Regions from separate parts of the Arthrobacter sp. TJ-170 genome, predicted to be linked through region 2. Evidence: predicted binding sites of a transcription regulator. Region 2 holds the regulator's gene; each other region holds the start of a gene.
What was found. Region 2 encodes HrcA, which represses chaperone genes, less so after heat shock. Its sites were predicted from a motif close to TTNGCACTCGNNNNNNNCGAGTGCNAA; they were not measured.
Positions count from the first base shown of each region.

Region 1: groES (co-chaperone GroES) is a predicted target of HrcA. The motif match lies at 1,838-1,864, and genes of this name have one in related genera.
Region 3: AC4D1W_RS13770 (Hsp20/alpha crystallin family protein) is a predicted target of HrcA. The motif match lies at 3,777-3,803, and genes of this name have one in related genera.

Region 1 is NZ_JBZCNL010000002.1:463,379-469,202, reverse strand. It holds gene AC4D1W_RS06125 (shikimate 5-dehydrogenase) at 1-524, shown strand, start outside; gene AC4D1W_RS06120 (THUMP-like domain-containing protein) at 534-1,745, opposite strand; gene groES (co-chaperone GroES) at 2,003-2,299, shown strand; gene groL (chaperonin GroEL) at 2,393-4,003, shown strand; gene guaB (IMP dehydrogenase) at 4,138-5,748, shown strand; gene AC4D1W_RS06100 (ABC transporter ATP-binding protein) at 5,800-5,824, shown strand, end outside.
Region 2 is NZ_JBZCNL010000005.1:126,927-132,750, forward strand. It holds gene hemW (radical SAM family heme chaperone HemW) at 1-561, shown strand, start outside; gene AC4D1W_RS10935 (DUF4870 domain-containing protein) at 566-997, opposite strand; gene AC4D1W_RS10940 (DUF3097 domain-containing protein) at 1,112-1,963, opposite strand; gene hrcA (heat-inducible transcriptional repressor HrcA) at 2,108-3,124, shown strand; gene dnaJ (molecular chaperone DnaJ) at 3,191-4,318, shown strand; gene AC4D1W_RS10955 (16S rRNA (uracil(1498)-N(3))-methyltransferase) at 4,334-5,089, shown strand; gene AC4D1W_RS10960 (GerMN domain-containing protein) at 5,129-5,824, opposite strand, start outside.
Region 3 is NZ_JBZCNL010000007.1:158,335-164,158, forward strand. It holds gene AC4D1W_RS13745 (transketolase) at 1-547, opposite strand, end outside; gene AC4D1W_RS13750 (cysteine hydrolase family protein) at 791-1,354, shown strand; gene AC4D1W_RS13755 (hypothetical protein) at 1,397-1,603, opposite strand; gene AC4D1W_RS13760 (SDR family oxidoreductase) at 1,724-2,521, opposite strand; gene AC4D1W_RS13765 (DUF4383 domain-containing protein) at 2,724-3,185, shown strand; gene AC4D1W_RS13770 (Hsp20/alpha crystallin family protein) at 3,267-3,707, opposite strand; tRNA gene AC4D1W_RS13775 (tRNA-Val) at 3,882-3,955, opposite strand; gene AC4D1W_RS13780 (DUF2630 family protein) at 4,113-4,358, shown strand; gene AC4D1W_RS13785 (flavodoxin family protein) at 4,419-5,027, shown strand; gene AC4D1W_RS13790 (formate/nitrite transporter family protein) at 5,119-5,824, shown strand, end outside.

The DNA of each region.
Region 1 (5,824 bases), on a different contig from region 2:
CCGCGTACAACACCGACTACCTTGCGGTCGCCGAATTGATCGGACAGCGGACGGAGGTAACGCCGTCGTCGTCGGTTCTGTTGCGCGGATCAGGCGGAATGGCCAAGGCTGTTGCGGCGGCCGTGAGGGATGCGGGATTCACGCAGGTCACCGTCGTGGCCCGGAACGAAGAGGCAGGCAGGCGCCTGGCGGGGCTGTACGGGTTCGAGTGGCAGGCCGAGCCCGGCGATTCCACCGCGGACCTGCTCATCAATGTGACCCCGCTCGGTATGGCAGGGCAGGACGAGGAGGTCCAGTCATTCAGCGACGAGGCGATTGCTTCATCGTCGCTGGTGTTCGACGTCGTTGCGTTGCCGTCCGAAACGCCGCTTGTCCAGGCTGCCCGGCGAGCAGGCAAGCCCGTGATTACGGGTGCCGAGGTAATCGCGCTGCAGGCCGCCGAACAGTTTGTGCTCTACACCGGGGTGCGGCCGACGGCTGAGCAGATCCGCGAGGCGGGCGAATTCTCGCGCCGGCCGGCCTAGTTTTTCCCCTTAGCCCAGCACCGGATCGACGACGACGGCGACGCGGTCTTCATCGATCCTCGTCAGTACCAGCGTGGCTTTGCGGACTGACTTCTTCGAGCCGGCGAGCAGTTGTTTGCGCAGCTCCTCGGGGGTGACGGAGGTCCCGCGCTTCTTGATGTCGAGGACGCCGATGTCGTTTGCCTTGACCCAGGACTTCAGGGCCTTCACGTTGTACGGCATGACGTCAAGGATCCGGTAGGGCCTCGCGAACGGGGTTTCGACCAGTTCCGGCGCGCAGATGTACGCGATGTGCGGATCGACCAGGTGTCCGCCGATGCGCCGTGCGACGTCGGCAACCAGGCCCGAGCGGATCACGGCGCCGTCCGGCTCGTAGAGGTACCCCTCGACGGGACCGAGCGGGGCGTCGTCGTCCTCGCCGAAGTCGGTATTGCTGGTGAGTTCCGTGGCGCCCTCCGTGCCGATCAGCAGGGCGCTGCGGCGGACGTTGTCGCGGCGGAGTGCATTGAACCAGAGGACAACTTCGGCGACATCGCCGTCGACTGAAACCCACTGCGCTTCGCAGTTCGGAGGGATGGCGTCGTGGGGTATTCCGGGGCCCAGCTTCACACCCACCGGCATCCCTGTATCGGCGAGGCTCTCGACGAAGGACAGGGGAGGCGAAAAGGCCTCCGGGTCGAAGAGGCGTTTGGTACCCGAGCTGGAAGTGGTCCTTCGGGCCGGATCCAGCCAGACGCCGTCGTACCCGCTGAGGTCCACCGTTGACGCGTCAGCGTTGACCACCGTGGCGTTGGACCAAGGCAGGAGGTTCATCGTGGCGGCTGCCGCGGTGGTTTCATCAAGTTCGACGGCGGTGACGTCGCGTTCGAGGGTCGCCAGGGCCATCGAGTCGGCGCCGATGCCGCAGCCGAGGTCGGCCACCTTCTGTAGCCCGGCTGTGACGTAACGCTGGGCGTGCCGGGCGGCGACGTTGAGCCTGGTCGCCTGCTCGAGTCCGGCGGGCGTGAACAGCATCCGGGCGGCGAAGGGACCGAACTTGGCCTGGGCCTTGGCCCGCAGCCGGGACTGGGTGAGGGCCGCGTTCACCACCTCAGGGGAATGACCTGCAGCGCGGAGCTGTTCGTTGAGCCGGAGGCTTTCGGACTCGGAGTAGGGTCCGAGCGAGTTGAGCAGCTCCCAGCCCTCGGGAGTCAGGATGGGCTCAAGGAGGTTCTGGGTCAAGGTACCGCTTTCGGCGAGGGGGCTGGGCCGGGCTCTTCAGTCTAGACGTCACTCTCCCGGATCGGATCCCCCACCTGCTTTGCAGTGACACTTTGGCACTCGCCTTGACCGAGTGCTAACCGTTGCATAAAGTCGGACTTGGCACTCTCGCTATGAGGGTGCTAATCCTTCGAGGATGCGCCAACCGGCACCGCGACGACGGTCAGCGCCTGCTCGAAACCCCAGATTCATTCAAACCAAGTGAAGGAGAGGTCCGAGTGTCGGTCTCTATCAAGCCTCTTGAAGATCGTATTGTTGTTCGGCCGCTGGAAGGCGAGCAGACCACCGCTTCCGGTCTGGTTATCCCGGACACCGCCAAGGAAAAGCCCCAGGAGGGCGAGGTCGTCGCAGTAGGCCCCGGCCGCGTTGACGACAACGGCAACCGCGTTCCGGTCGACGTAGCTGAAGGCGACGTCGTCATCTACTCCAAGTACGGCGGAACCGAAGTCAAGCACAGTGGCCAGGAGTACCTGGTTCTCTCCGCCCGCGACGTTCTGGCGATCGTCGTCAAGTAGTTGTGCAGAAGAACCCCGGTCACATTCGGCCGGGGTTCTTTCCTGTAAGTAAGCGCATCCCTGCACAAGCCTGAAAGGAACGTAACCAATACAATGGCAAAGCAGTTGGAGTTTAACGACGCCGCTCGCCGCTCGCTGGAAGCCGGCGTCGACAAGCTGGCCGACACCGTCAAGGTGACGCTCGGCCCCCGCGGACGCAACGTCGTCCTCGACAAGAAGTGGGGCGCCCCCACCATCACGAACGACGGCGTGACCATCGCCCGTGAGGTTGAGCTCGACGACCCCTTCGAGAACCTCGGCGCACAGCTCGCCAAGGAAGTTGCAACCAAGACCAACGACGTTGCCGGTGACGGCACGACGACGGCCACGGTCCTCGCACAGGCACTGGTCAAGGAAGGCCTGCGCAACGTTGCTGCCGGTGCGGCCCCGGGCGCACTGAAGCGCGGCATCGAGGTCTCCATCGAGGCCGTTGCCGGCCGCCTGCTCGAAAACGCCCGCGAGGTCGTTGGCAAGCAGACCGCAAACGTTGCCGCTATCTCGGCCCAGAGCCAGGAAGTGGGCGACCTGCTCGCCGAAGCCTTTGAGAAGGTCGGCAAGGACGGCGTCATCACGATCGAGGAATCCTCGACTACGCAGACCGAGCTCGTCCTCACCGAAGGCATGCAGTTCGACAAGGGCTTCCTGAGCCCCTACTTCGTGACCGACCCCGAGCGCCAGGAAGCCGTCCTCGAAGACGCGCTGATCCTGATCAACTCGGGCAAGATCTCCGCTCTGCAGGAGTTCCTGCCGCTGCTCGAGAAGGCGCTGCAGGCCGGCAAGCCGCTGTTCATCATCGCTGAGGACATCGAGGGCGAAGCACTGTCCACCCTTGTGGTCAACAAGATCCGCGGCACCCTCAACGTTGTTGCGGTCAAGGCTCCCGGTTTCGGTGACCGCCGCAAGGCCATGCTCCAGGACATCGCCACCCTCACCGGTGCGCAGGTCGTTTCCCCGGATCTGGGCCTGAAGCTCGACCAGGTCGGCCTCGAAGTGCTGGGCACGGCCCGCCGCATCACCGTGACGAAGGACGCCACCACCATTGTTGACGGTGCAGGCAGCGAGCAGGATGTTGCCGATCGCGTTTCACAGATCCGCGCCGAGGTTGAGCGCACGGACTCTGACTGGGACCGCGAGAAGCTCCAGGAGCGCCTCGCCAAGCTCGCCGGCGGCGTTGGAGTCATCAAGGTCGGCGCAGCCACCGAGGTTGAGCTCAAGGAAAAGAAGCACCGCATCGAAGATGCTGTTTCTTCCACCCGCGCAGCCCTGGAAGAAGGAATCGTCGCAGGTGGCGGTTCCGCGCTGATCCACGCTTCGAAGGTCCTCGAAGAAGACCCGGCTGTGCTCAAGCTCGAGGGCGATGCGGCTACCGCCGTCGGCCTCGTCCGCCGTGCACTGGTCCAGCCGCTGCGCTGGATCGCCGAGAACGCAGGCTTCGAGGGCTACGTTGTCGTTGACAAGGTCGGCCAGCTTGATGTCAACCACGGCTTCAACGCCGTCACCGGCGACTACGAGAACCTCGTAGATGCCGGCATCATCGACCCGGTGAAGGTCACCCGCTCGGCCCTGCGCAACGCAGCTTCGATCGCCGCACTGGTTCTCACCACCGAGACCCTCGTGGTTGAGAAGCCGGCCGAAGAAGAAGAGCACCACGGCCACAGCCACTAGCGGCACATAGCCACTAAAGGCACCAGCCACCGGCAGCACTTGGCCGCCAGGGGCGCTCGAGCAACGTTCCGGTCTTCCCCGAAGGCCGGAACGTTGCTCGTTTCACATCTTTAAAGGGGTCATTGGAATAGGGGATGGATTCCATTCGTTCTACGATAGAAGCCGGAACGCGCCGGTCCACCGCACTGGCGATACTCCCACAGCATCCCCCCGAAAGAGGCGCCGCGTTGAGCGAACAGTCGACCCCCCATGATCCCTTCGGCTTTGTTGGCCTGACCTACGACGACGTCCTGTTGCTGCCCGGACATACTGACGTCATCCCGTCCGAAGCGGATACCAGTTCCCGGGTTTCGAAGCGCATCAGTGTGCAGACCCCGTTGTTGTCCTCCGCCATGGACACCGTCACCGAAGCCCGCATGGCGGTTGCCATGGCGCGCCAGGGCGGCCTCGGCGTCATCCACCGCAACCTGTCGATCGCCGACCAGGCCGAGCAGGTGGACCGCGTCAAGCGCAGCGAGTCCGGCATGATCACCAACCCGGTCACCGTCGGCCCTGACGCCACCCTGCGCGAGCTCGATGACCTCTGCGGCCATTACCGCGTCTCGGGCCTTCCCGTGGTCGACGGCGACGGCAGGCTCCTCGGAATCGTCACCAACCGCGACACCCGGTTTGTCTCCGAGCACGAGTTCCCGCACCGGCTGGTCCGCGAAGTGATGACCCCGATGCCGCTGGTCACGGGCCACGTGGGCATCAGCGGTGAGGATGCGATCGGCCTTCTGGGCAAGAACAAGATCGAGAAGCTTCCCCTTGTCGACGACGACGGCATCCTCCGCGGCCTCATCACCGTCAAGGACTTCACGAAAGCGGAACAGTATCCGCTGTCCACCAAGGACGACGAGGGCCGCCTCCGTGTCGGAGCCGCCATCGGTTTCTTCGGCGACGGCTGGGAACGCGCCATGACACTGGTCGACGCCGGTGTGGACGCATTGTTCGTCGATACGGCAAATGGCCACAGCGCCGGCGTCCTCGAGATGATCGCCCGGCTCAAAGCCGAGAAAGCCGCCGGGCACGTAGACGTCATCGGCGGTCAGGCCGCTACCCGCGAGGGCGCGCAGGCGCTGATCGACGCGGGTGCTGACGGCATCAAGGTAGGCGTGGGACCGGGTTCCATCTGCACCACCCGCGTGGTAGCCGGCGTCGGCGTCCCCCAGGTGACGGCCATCTATGAGTCCGCCAAGGCAGCAATTCCCGCCGGCGTTCCGGTCATCGCCGACGGCGGCCTGCAGTATTCGGGTGACATCGGCAAGGCACTGGTCGCCGGTGCGGACACCGTCATGCTCGGCTCGCTCCTCGCTGGATCGGCTGAAGCTCCCGGCGAACTGGTTTTCGTCAACGGCAAGCAGTACAAGACCTACCGCGGCATGGGTTCTCTCGGCGCAATGCAGACCCGCGGCAAGAACACGTCCTACTCCAAGGACCGCTATTCCCAGGGTGACGTCAGCGGTGATGACAAGCTCATCCCCGAGGGCGTTGAGGGCCGGGTCGCCTACCGGGGCCCGCTGTCGTCCGTGGCGTACCAGCTGGTCGGTGGCCTGCGCCAGACCATGTTCTACACCGGGGCGCGCACCATCCCGGAGCTGAAGGCCAAGGGCAAGTTCGTCCGGATCACATCTGCCGGGCTGAAGGAATCACACCCTCACGACATCCAGATGACCGTTGAGGCGCCCAATTACGGGTCCAAGTAGCAGTTCGAAGTAGACGGTCCAGGTAGCAAGCCGAATAGCCGGACAGAGCAGATGAGCGACGAGTCCCTGCGCCCAC
Region 2 (5,824 bases):
TACGCTCTCATCATTGAGGACGGCACTGCGCTGGCGAGGCGGATGCGGCGCGGTGAGGTTCCAATGGTCGACGACGACGACCACGCCGACAAGTACGAACTTGCCGAAAAGATGCTCCAGTCAGCTGGAATGTCCTGGTATGAGGTGAGCAACTGGGCGCGTACCGAAGGGGATCAGTGCCGCCACAATATTGCCTACTGGAAAGGGCATGACTGGTGGGGTGCCGGTCCGGGGGCCCATTCTCATGTAGGCGGAACGCGCTGGTGGAACGTAAAGCATCCATCTGCCTACGCCCAGCGTCTGGGCTCGGACGCTTCACCCGCTGCGGGCAGGGAGATACTGGACGACAACGCCCGCTATGTCGAGGATGTCCTCCTGCGCAGCAGGCTTGCCGAGGGGTATCCAACCACCGCACTGCAGCCGGAGGGACGCCGTGCGGTCGCCGGACTGATTGCCGACGGACTGATCGAGCCCAGCGCGGCATTCAAGGGGACTGTGCGCCTGAGCGGGCGGGGGCGGCTGCTTGCTGACGCCGTCGTTCGCCGCCTCCTGCCCGACTGATCTTCTAGTGGAAGATCCGCAGGTTGAACGGGTAGCGATACGGCCGGCCGCGGTTCACGTGGATTCCTGCCGCAACTGCGAACCCGGCGAGGGTCACCCAGATGAGGGCATTGAGGACTGCGAAAATCCCGCCGATTCCGGGTAGCAGGGACAACAGCAGGCAGACCGCGGCAGCGATGCTCGGGGGGAAGGTGAAGTTGAACGCTTCCTTCGATTCCTGCTCCGTGAAGGGCCCGCGGTCCCGGTAGATCAGGAAAATGATCAGCGATGGGACGAAGCCCAGGATGCCGAGGAAATGGGCGAGCGTTGCCCACTGCCGGTCCTCCGCCGGAGTCAGCGGTGGAGCGCTGGGACTGGCACCCTGGAATGCGGGGACATTGTCCGGGGGTGCAGGGCGTGACGACGCGTCACTGTGCCGGTCTGCGCTGTTAGACAACGAAACTTCCTTCAAACTGGAGGACTTCACCGCGCATTCGCGCAGAACTTACTTCCTAAGGGTACTTGGTGGACAGGCCGCACGGGGTCGCCCACACCTGTCGGTGCCCGGCGCCTATGCGTCTGATCCCGGTATGGTAAGGAAATCGATGACTTCCTCGACGCGGGCCAGCAGTGACGGCTCGAGATCAGCATAGGTATTGACTCCGCCCAGGATGCGCTTCCAGCCGGCCGCAACATCTGCCTGGGTGGAGTGCGGCCAGCCCAGGCGGTTCAGGATCCCGGTCTTCCAGTCTTCGCCGCGGGGAATGACCGGCCACGCTTCGAGTCCGAGTGCCCGGGGTTTGACGGCCTGCCAGACGTCAACGTAGGGGTGTCCCACGATCAGCACGTTGTGCGCAGCACCCGGTACCTTCATGGCTTCGGCCGCTATCCTGGCTTCCTTGGTACCCGGCAGAAGGTGGTCTACAAGGATGCCCAGGCGGCGGCCGCTGGACGGTGCGAAATCACGCACCACGCCTGCAAGATCATCGACTCCGTGCAACGGCTCGACGACGATGCCCTCGACGCGCAGGTCGTCTCCCCATACTTTTTCCACGAGTTCGGCGTCGTGGCGGCCTTCAACCCAGATCCTGCTCGCCCGTGCAGTGCGTGCCCGCTGGCCCGCAACCCGAACGGAACCTGAAGCAGTCCGTTGTGATACCGCGGCCTGCTTCAGGGCAGGAATCAGCTCAACGGGCGAACCTTCGTAGTGGAAACCGAATCCGAGCGGGAATGTGCGCCGCTTGCCGCGGCGGTCCTCCAGGATCATCACGTGCATCCCGCCGGACTTCTCGGTCCGTAGGATCTCGCCCACGAACCCGCTTTGGACATCTTCCAGAACGACGCCGGGGCGGGCCTCGATCTTCTCAATTACGGCGCGTCGGGGCTGGGAGAGGTCCTGTGCGCCCCATTGGTGATAAGACATGTGACTTCTCTCGCTTCCGCAAATCCCTGCCGTCCGGACAGGCAGAGCCAATGCTAACAATCGCCTCAGACGTATTAGACTTGGCACTTAGGCGTGTTGAGTGCTAACTCAAGAAGCGGGCAGCGAAGTACATCGGAGGTGAACATGAGTGAGCCCAGGCGGCTTGAAGTCCTGCGAGCCATCGTTGAGGATTACGTTCATTCCCGTGAGCCGGTGGGCTCCAAGGCTCTGGTTGAACGCCACAAGCTGGGTGTGTCCTCGGCGACTATCCGCAACGATATGGCGCTTCTGGAAGAAGAAGGCCTCATTACCGCCCCCCATACCAGTTCGGGCCGTATCCCCACAGATAAGGGATACCGCCTGTTCGTTGACCGGATCGCCGAGGTGAAGCCCCTGTCGGCACCGGAGAAGCGGGCTATCCGGGCGCTGCTCGAAAACGCGGAAGATCTCGATGATGTCCTGGACCGCACCGTTCGACTGCTCGCGCAGCTCACCAATCAGGTGGCCGTGGTGCAGTACCCGCACCTGGGCGCAGCGTCCGTCCGCCACATCGAGTTCGTCCTGCTCGCACCGACCCGCGTACTCGTGGTGCTCATTTCCACCAACGGCGCGGTACAGCAGCGGGTAGTGCCCGTCCCCGCCGATGCGACCGAGACTGCACTTGCCGAGCTGCGTCAGCGCTTCCTTGAGAAGGTGTCGGGCGTGCGGCTCCCATCGGTACCGCAGGAACTTGGCGCCTGCGCTGCGGAGCTTTCCCCAGCGCTGCAGCCGCTGGGCCAGGCACTCGCACACGGTCTGGAACAGTTGTCGGCTGCCAACCGCGAGGATCGCATTGTGTTGGCCGGCACGGCCAACCTTGCCCGTTCGACGCTGGACTTTCCCCTCACCATCGGCCCCGTCCTGGAAGCACTTGAAGAACAGGTAGTCATGCTTCGCCTCCTTTCGGAGATGGAGCAGGACGCCCTCGGTGTCTCTGTCCGCATAGGTCGGGAAAACCCTTACGGCGGTCTCGCCGAGGCGTCCGTGATTGCCACCGGCTACGGACCGGACGCGCTGGCGAAGGTGGGGGTACTCGGACCCACCAGAATGGATTACCCCACCACCATGGCTGCCGTCAGAGCGGTAGCCCGTTACCTTTCCCGCATCCTCGATGAATCGTGACCGGATGACGGATCCCATGAACAGCAGCCGCTCACGCGGTGAGATAACAGGAAGTGATGTGCAGGAGTGAGTAATCACTACGATGTCCTTGGCGTTGCACGCGATGCCAGCGGCGAAGAAATCAAGAAGGCGTACCGCAAGCTCGCCCGCAAACTCCACCCGGACGTCAACGTCGGCCCTGAAGCGGCTGAGGAGTTCAAGCTGGTCACCCGCGCATACGAGGTGCTTTCGGATCCGCAGAAGCGGCGCGTCTATGACACCACCGGAAACGAAAACGGCACCGACAACGGGTTCGGCGGCGGCTATGCCGGCCCGGGCTTCGCCTTCCACGACATTTTCGAGACCTTCTTCGGAGGAGGCGGTCCCAGCGGTCCGCCGTCACGTACCCAGCGCGGCCAGGATGCCCTCATCGCCGTCCGTATCGATCTGAAGGATGCGGTCTTCGGCTCCAACAAGAAGATCGAAGTGGACTCTGCGGCAGTATGCCCCACCTGTGACGGATCCTGCACACAGCCCGGGACGTCGCCGAGAACCTGCGATATTTGCGGTGGGTCCGGGCAGGTCCAGCGCGCGGTCCGGTCCATCCTGGGCCAGGTTATGACGACGGCGACCTGCGGCACCTGCCAGGGGTACGGAACCGTCATCCCGCACCCCTGCAACGAGTGCAACGGGGACGGGCGTATACGATCACGCCGCAGCCTGACGATCAAGGTGCCCGCCGGTGTTTCAACGGGTACGCGAATCCAGCTTTCGGGTCAGGGGGAGGCAGGCACGGCGGGCGGCCCCCAGGGGGACCTTTACGTCGAAATCCGGGTCAACAGCGACCCGACTTTCCTGCGGGAGGGCGACGACCTCCACGCCACCTTGAGCGTGCCCATGACAGCGGCAGCTCTCGGCACCACCGTGACCATGACCAGCTTCGACGGTGATCAGGAACTCACGATCAAGTCCGGTACCCAGTCCGGCGAAGTGATCGCGCTCAAAGGTCTTGGAGTTACGCATCTGCGCGGATATGGCAGGGGAGATCTCCTGGTACACCTGAGCGTCGAGACCCCCCGGAACCTCGACGGCGCTCAGGAGGAGCTCCTTCGACGTCTGGCGGAAATGCGCGGCGAACAGTTCGCCGAAGGTCAGCTGGCCAGCAGCGGATCAGGGGTATTCGCCCGCTTGCGCGAGCGCCTCGGAAATCTCTGAGCGGTAGCCCGGACAATGACCAACCAGGCTTTCTTCGGTCAACCCGAAGACGTTCAAAGCGCTGTCACCGGCGCAAGCATCACCCTGCGAGGTCAGGAAGCCCATCACGCTGCAACCGTGAAGCGTGTGGTTCCCGGAGAAACGATCGACGTGGTGGACGGGCAGGGGCGCCGTCTGAGCTGCACCGTCGTCGATGCGGCGCCTGCCGCCGTCGTAGTAACGGTGGACAGGATCTCCTTCGATCCACTCCCTGAAATCCGCATTGTCCTGGTCCAGGCCCTGGCGAAGGGGGACCGCGCGGAGCTGGCAGTCGAGGCAGCTACCGAACTCGGCGTTGACGCTGTTCTGCCCTGGCAGGCAGACCGCAGCATTGTGCGGTGGCGTGCCGACAAAGCTGTAAAGGGACGCGCGAAGTGGGAAGCCCTGGTCCGCACCGCGTCGAAGCAAAGTCGGCGCACCCGGGTTCCGGACGTCCTCGATGTGCTGGACAGCCGGGGCCTCGGGCGATGGCTTGACAGCGTTGATCACCCGATCCTGCTCCACGAGGAAGCGCAAGAATCTCTCGCGGGTTACTGGAACCGTGACCCGGGAGGCAGAAAAGGGACGCTGGCCGTAATCGTGGGCCCGGAAGGGGGAGTCGCCCCGCACGAGGTCGAGCTGTTCGCCGAGCACGGAGCCTTGCCGGTGCAACTCGGAAATAATGTCCTGCGCGCCTCGACGGCCGGGCCGGCAGCGCTTGCTGTGCTCAACCAGCTCTCCGGCCGCTGGTAGCCCTCGGATTTCCGGCAGCTGGCGGCTGATAGCCGGCGGTCAGCGGATGCTGACCAGCTTGTCATCGGCGACGTCGTCGGCAGCAGGCCCGGATCCGGGATCCGTCTCCGACGCCTCGTACACCTCAACGAGATAGGTTCCCTGTTCCAGGGCCACACTGAACTCATACAGCCCTACCGCGCCCGTTCCCGCCTCCACCGGTACGGTTCCGTCGACAACATCTTCAGCGGGTACACCGCCCCCGTCCACGCGCCGGACCCTCCACTGAAGGCTTGTGTCCGTCGTGGTCGTGCTGCCCTGGATGATGACAGTCCGATCGGTGCGGACCGAGCTCTCCTGCGGGTTGATGATCCAGACAGGCGCCACTGCGCTGACGTCCCGCCGCAGAACGGAACCCAGCGCGATATGTCCGAATGCGTTGTAGCCCGCCTTGCCGTCCACCAGCAGGCGAACGCTGCTCGGACTTCCGCTGGCAATCAGGCCGGAATTGGCTGCTGCGGCTGTCGCGGTGTAAACGAGTTGCTGCACTGCCTGCACAGCCGTCTCCGCGTCGACCTCCGTGGTGAATGAATCGGAGGAAATGTCCACCGTGATGACGTTGTCCGGCGAGATCGAGGTGTTGACAGCGGAGGCATTCTGCCAGGGGCTGTAGTAGTCGTCGTCCAGCGGCTCAGCGCTGGTCATCGCCCAGACTGCAGCGGCGATCGGGTCTCCTGTCGATTCGGCCGGCAGGAA
Region 3 (5,824 bases), on a different contig from region 2:
CGATGAGGTTGTCCAGCGCGTGGTGTGCGGCTACCGCAGCCGCTTCCCAGGTAGAGCCCTCGTTCAACTCGCCGTCGGACAGGATGTTGTACACAAAGGCCTGGTTCCTTTTTCGCTTGAGGCCGAGCGCCACCCCGTTTGCGATCGTGAGTCCGTGGCCCAGCGATCCACCGGAGATCTCCACGCCGGGCGTGTAGGAAGCCATCGCCGACATGGGCAGTCGCGAGTCGTCGGTTGCGTAGGTTTCTAGTTCCTCGCGCGGGAAAAACTTCGCCTCAGCCAGCGCAGCGTAGAGCGCAATGGCGTAATGGCCGATGGAGAGCAGGCATCGGTCTCTGTCCTCCCACTCAGGGTTGGCAGGATCGAGCTTGAGCTGGTCGGTGTAGAGGACGGCGAGTACGTCGGCCAGATCGAGCGCCTGTCCAATGTAACCCTGCCCCTGCACCTCGGCCTGGATGAGCGCATTGGTTCGGATGCGGTGGGCCGCTTCCTTGATTCGCTGTAGACGCTCCGCGTCAGGCGCGATCTGTTCTGTGGTCGATTCCATGGGTGTTCACCTCGTGTGGATTTCTCCGGTTTCGGCGAAACGCGCTCCTTAGCGGTCACGACCGCCGACGACGGCATTGTGTCAGGACTCACATTAGTCGCTCGACTGTTAACAGTCAACAAATAGGCCGAGGAGGCCCAGTTGTTTGCCCTTGTCTTGTATGCAGCCACCCCGCCGCACGGGTGGAACGTAAGTATGCTGGCTAAATGGTCGCAATGGACCCGCAACAGGGAAGGAAGAGACATGACGGCTGCGCTGCTGATTATCGATATGCAGAAGGCGTTCTTCGAGGATGAAACCCTCGGACGGCAGCAGGATCCGCTGGTCAAGGCATGTAACTCGGCCATCGCGGATGCCCGTGAAGCCGGTATTTCGGTCTATGTAATCCGCACGGAGCATCAGCGGGACAAATCGACGTGGACCCTGAGCATGCTCGACGACGACCAGGGATTCCTTTTCAGCGGCACGGAGCAGGCGGAGCCCGTTGACGGGCTGGACATCGACGGACTTCCGGAATTGGTGAAGACACGGGACAGCGCCTTCTTCGGTACCGATCTACTGCAGCGTCTACGCAATCTCAGCGTGGATACGGTTGTCCTCGCCGGCGTAGCGACACACAACTGCATAGCTCAGACTGCGGCGGATGCGTACGCCAACAACGTACGGGTGGCGTACGCGAAGGAGGCGATCGCCTCCACCAATGAAGAGTATGCGGAGAACGTCCTTGGTGTGCTGATGGACGAATACCGCCAGCGGTCCCTCAATGCAGAAGACGTCCGGAAGCTCTTCGCCGTGGGTCGGGCCTGAGCGGGGGAGCGCCTGGGCACCGGTGCCCTGAGGGTGATGCAGTCAAAACCCGATGCTGTATCCGTCCTCGCGGTGGAAGAGGCGCCGTCCCGCACCGTCGTCAAGACGGACCCAGACTACTGAGGAATCGTCTGCGCGATCGTCCAATACTCCGGTGTATTGGTTGCCGGACTGGTGGCGCAAGGTGACCTGCTGGCCACGCTTCAAAGCGGAAAAGTCGGTCAGGGACTGGTGCTGCGAAGTGGTCATGGAAGAGCCTCTCTGAAGTGTGACTGACGCCACACTATTGGGCCTTCCTGAATGTTTGGTGAATGGAGTCTGGACAGAAACTAGGCAAACAAGCAAAAAACTAGTGACAGCAAAACGACCTCAGCCCTTCCGCCACGCGTGGTCGTGAAGATGCGAGCCGGCCTGCGGTCCCATCTGCAGCATCCCGCCGTCAACGGCCCACGACGCGCCGTTGACGTAACTGGCCGCCGGCGTTGCGAGGAAGGCGATCACTGATGCGACTTCAATGGCAGCACCTGGACGGCCGATCGGGATGCCGGGGCGGTCGACCTCTTTCGGGTCCTCATCCTCGGCATCATTCATTGGTGTGGAGATCTCACCAGGGAGGACCGCATTCACGGTCACGCCGAGATGGCTCAGTTCAAGCGCCATGGTACGCACAAGCCCGCCGAGCGCGTGTTTGGAAGCGTCGTATGCAGTGGAGCCGACGCGTGGCTGTTCCTGGTGCACGCTGGTGACGGCGATGATCCGTCCGCCGTTGCCGGCTTCGACCATTCTCTGCGCCGCGCGCTGCATGCAGATGAACGCGCCGTCGAGGTTGACCGTCAGGATGGACCGCCAGGTGTCGAAATCTGTTTCGAGGAAGGGCATCGGCTTGTTCATGCCCGCGTTGTTGACGAAGACGTCGAGCCCGCCGAGCTCTTCTGCGAGGTGATCTACCACAGCTGCCCCCGCCTCGGGGTCGGAGGTGTCCAGCTGAGCGATCACCGCCCGGCGTCCGCGCTGCTCTACTTCCCGCGCGGTTTGCTTCGCCCCCTCTTCTCCGGAATGCCACGTGATGCCGACGTCCATTCCGGCCTCGGCGAGGGCCACCGCAGTCGCCCGTCCAATACCCGAGTTGGATCCCGTCACTATTGCAGTCTTTGGTGAGAAGGTCATGCATCATCCTCCCCAGGGTCCGGCAGGCACCGCAAGGGTCGATAACCAGACAAAGGGTTATCGAAAAGTTAACTAAGCATGCTTTCTATTTCCACTTCATTGTGTCAGTCTGGCATTACCAGTGGCGGGAAGTGCTGTTCATCATCTCGCAAAATCAAACGCCGACCCCCCGTCACGCCGGCAACTTAGAGGGGATAAAGCAATGGCATCCACACACTCATCGGACCCGGGAGTTACAACCCGAAGCAACATCCAGAAAGCCGCGCTCGCAGTCGGAATAGTCTTCCTGCTTATCGGTATCCTCGGATTCATTCCGGGCATCACCAGCAACTACGATCAGTTTTCCATTGCGGGTCCTGGCTCGGAAGCGTTCCTGCTCGGGATCTTCCAGGTCTCCGTCCTGCACAATATCGTTCACCTCCTGTTCGGCGTAGCTGGTGTGGTAATGGCGAAATCGGCGACCGGCGCCTATAACTTCCTCCTGTGGGGAGGCGTTATCTATGCCGTTCTGTTCATCTATGGGCTGATTGTCCCGCATGACTCAGATGCCAACTTTGTCCCCTTCAACGCAGGGGACAACATCCTGCACCTGGTCCTCGCTATCGCCATGATTGCTCTCGCGCTTGCGCTGCGGGACAAGCACCGCACGGTTCGAGGCCGGTAACCTTCCAGAGGAAAAAGAACGACGACGACGGGTCGCAGCCCGTCGTCGTCATTCTTTTTGCTGTGGTTCGGTGAAGGCGGATTAGGCTTCCACAGCCTTGTCGCCCCGTACCGACTGGGCGTCCTCGCCTGAGACCACCTCGATCTTGCGGGGCTTCGCGCGCTCGCTGACCGGGATGGTGACGCTGAGGACACCGTTCTCATACCGTGCGGAGATGGCGTCAATGTCGATACCCTGACCAAGGTTCAGCTGCCGGAGGAAGGATCCGCTGTCACGTTCGCGGGTGAGCCACTTGACCCCCTCAACGTTGCGCAGCGTGCGCTCGGCGCGGATGGTGAGCAGCTGCCCGTCGACGTCAATATCAACTGACCCCGGGTCAATGCCGGGAAGGTCAGCGCTGAGGATGTAGTGGTCGCCCTCGCGGTAGAGGTCCATCGGCATCAGGCGCAGGCCCTGGCGGGTATCCAGAAGTGCGCCGGCCACGCGGTCCAGTTCGCGAAATGGGTCGAATTTCATAGCCATGATGGTTCACTCCCTGAGGATATCTAGTGTGCTGGGGGTTGAGCCTTGTTCGCTCAACCTGTAGGTAGATTAGCACTCCGCCACATGGAGTGCTAACTCCTTTTTGTTCGCTCATAACGAACGCAAGCCCCCGAAAAAACCCGTCCCGCGGGTGGCGGGACGGGCTACGAACCGTGCCTGCGCGGGGCCTCGATCCCCGGGCCTTCCGCGTGTGAAGCGGATGCTCTACCAGACTGAGCTACACAGGCAAATAGTTCCCAGTCAGTTTAGGGCATCGATGGAGTGATCACGCAAACGCCCCTTTCGGTGGATATTCGGGCGGACACTAAGTACCCTGTCTATCCCGGCCTGTCTCGGGACATCCCAGCGGGCGAGCACTTCTCGAAGCCAGCGAAGGAGTTTGTCATGAATGATCAGGACATTTTGGCGCGTATTCAGTCCCTTGTCGATGAGGAGCACGGACTGCGCGATTCCTCCCCCGATGAGAGTGACTCCGCCGAAGACCGGCGGGTCCGCCTGCGGCGGGTCGAGGAGGAACTCGATCAGTGCTGGGATCTGCTCCGCCAGAGGCGGGCAAAGCAGGATGCGGGGGAGAGTCCCCAGGAGGCAGAGGCCCGGCCGATCGACCAGGTGGAGGGGTACCGCCAGTAAGCTGTCCCGTCCACGACGGGAACGGCGACGAAGATCGTGTACAGAGTGGAAGGAACCCCCATGGAAAACCTGAAAGCATTTGCGCTGATCTGCACGCTCAGCCCCTCACCCGCTGAATCGAGCTCTGACCTTATGGCCAGCCGCATTCTCAGCAAGCTGGAGGAGCAGGGTGTAACGACGTCGTCGGTCCGGGTCGTGGACTACAACGTGGCTCCCGGCGTGGAAATCGACATGGGTGAGGGGGACCAGTGGCCGCAGCTCCGGCGGCAGATCCTGGACGCGGACATTTTCCTCCTCGCCGCTCCAATCTGGGTGGGCCACATGAGCAGCATTGGGCAGCGCGTGTTTGAGCGGCTGGATGCGGATCTGTCCTCCACCGATGATGACGGCAGGCCTATCATGTACAACAGGGTGGCACTCACCGCCGTCGTCGGGAACGAGGACGGCGCCCACCACGTCACCGCGGAGATGCATCAGGGTTTGAACGACATCGGCTTCACGGTTCCTGCCCAGGGCGGCGTGTACTGGGTGGGAGAGGCGATGCAGACGGTGGATTTCAAGGACCTCGACCAGGTGCCTGATCCGGTTGCCTCGACCATTTCCGCTATGACTGCCAACGCGGTTCACCTCGCGAAGTCGTTGAAATCGGCGCCCTACCCTGCGCCGTAGCATCGAGTTGGCAGGCAAGGCGGTGAAGAGCCCCCAGGAGGGTTAAGTCCTGCCCGATCGCGAATACTTCAACGGAAAATAGGCGAGGCGCTTGGAGAATCACCAGAACGACCGCGACGCGCGACGGCGGGAACTCGGCAACACACCCGGCCCGGTCGAGGATGAGATCGAGGAGTCGTTCGACCGAACCGTCGACGAAGGTGCCCAGCGCCTGCACCGCACTTTCCCCGATGTCCTCATCACAGGGCTGTTCGGTGGTTTTGAAATAGGCATCGGCGTCATGGCCTACCTGGCGGTACTCCATCAGACGGATAGTCATCTGCTGGCTGGAGTCGCATTCAGCGCCGGTCTGATAGCGCTTCTCCTCGCGAAAAGTGAGCTCTTCACTGAGGGTTTCCTCGTCCCGATTGCTGCCGTCACTGCCAAGCAAGCCACTATTGGCCAACTCGGCAAACTGTGGGCTGGCACATTGTTCGCTAACCTCGCGGGCGGCTGGCTCTTCATGGCGTTGGTGATGACAGCCTTCCCGCAGTGGACCCCGACCGTCGTCACTGCGGCCGAACACTACGTCGGCGCCGGCTTCAGCTGGCAGACAGTGTGCCTGGCCGTGCTTGGCGGCAGCACCATCACGCTCATGACGCGGATGCAGCACGGGACCGAGGCGATGAGCGGCAAGCTGGCCGCCGCCGTCGTCGGAGGCTTCCTGCTGTCAGGGTTGCAACTCTTCCACTCGATCCTCGACTCGCTGCTGATCTTCGGCGCCATTCAGACCGGTGCCGATATCAGTTACCAGGACT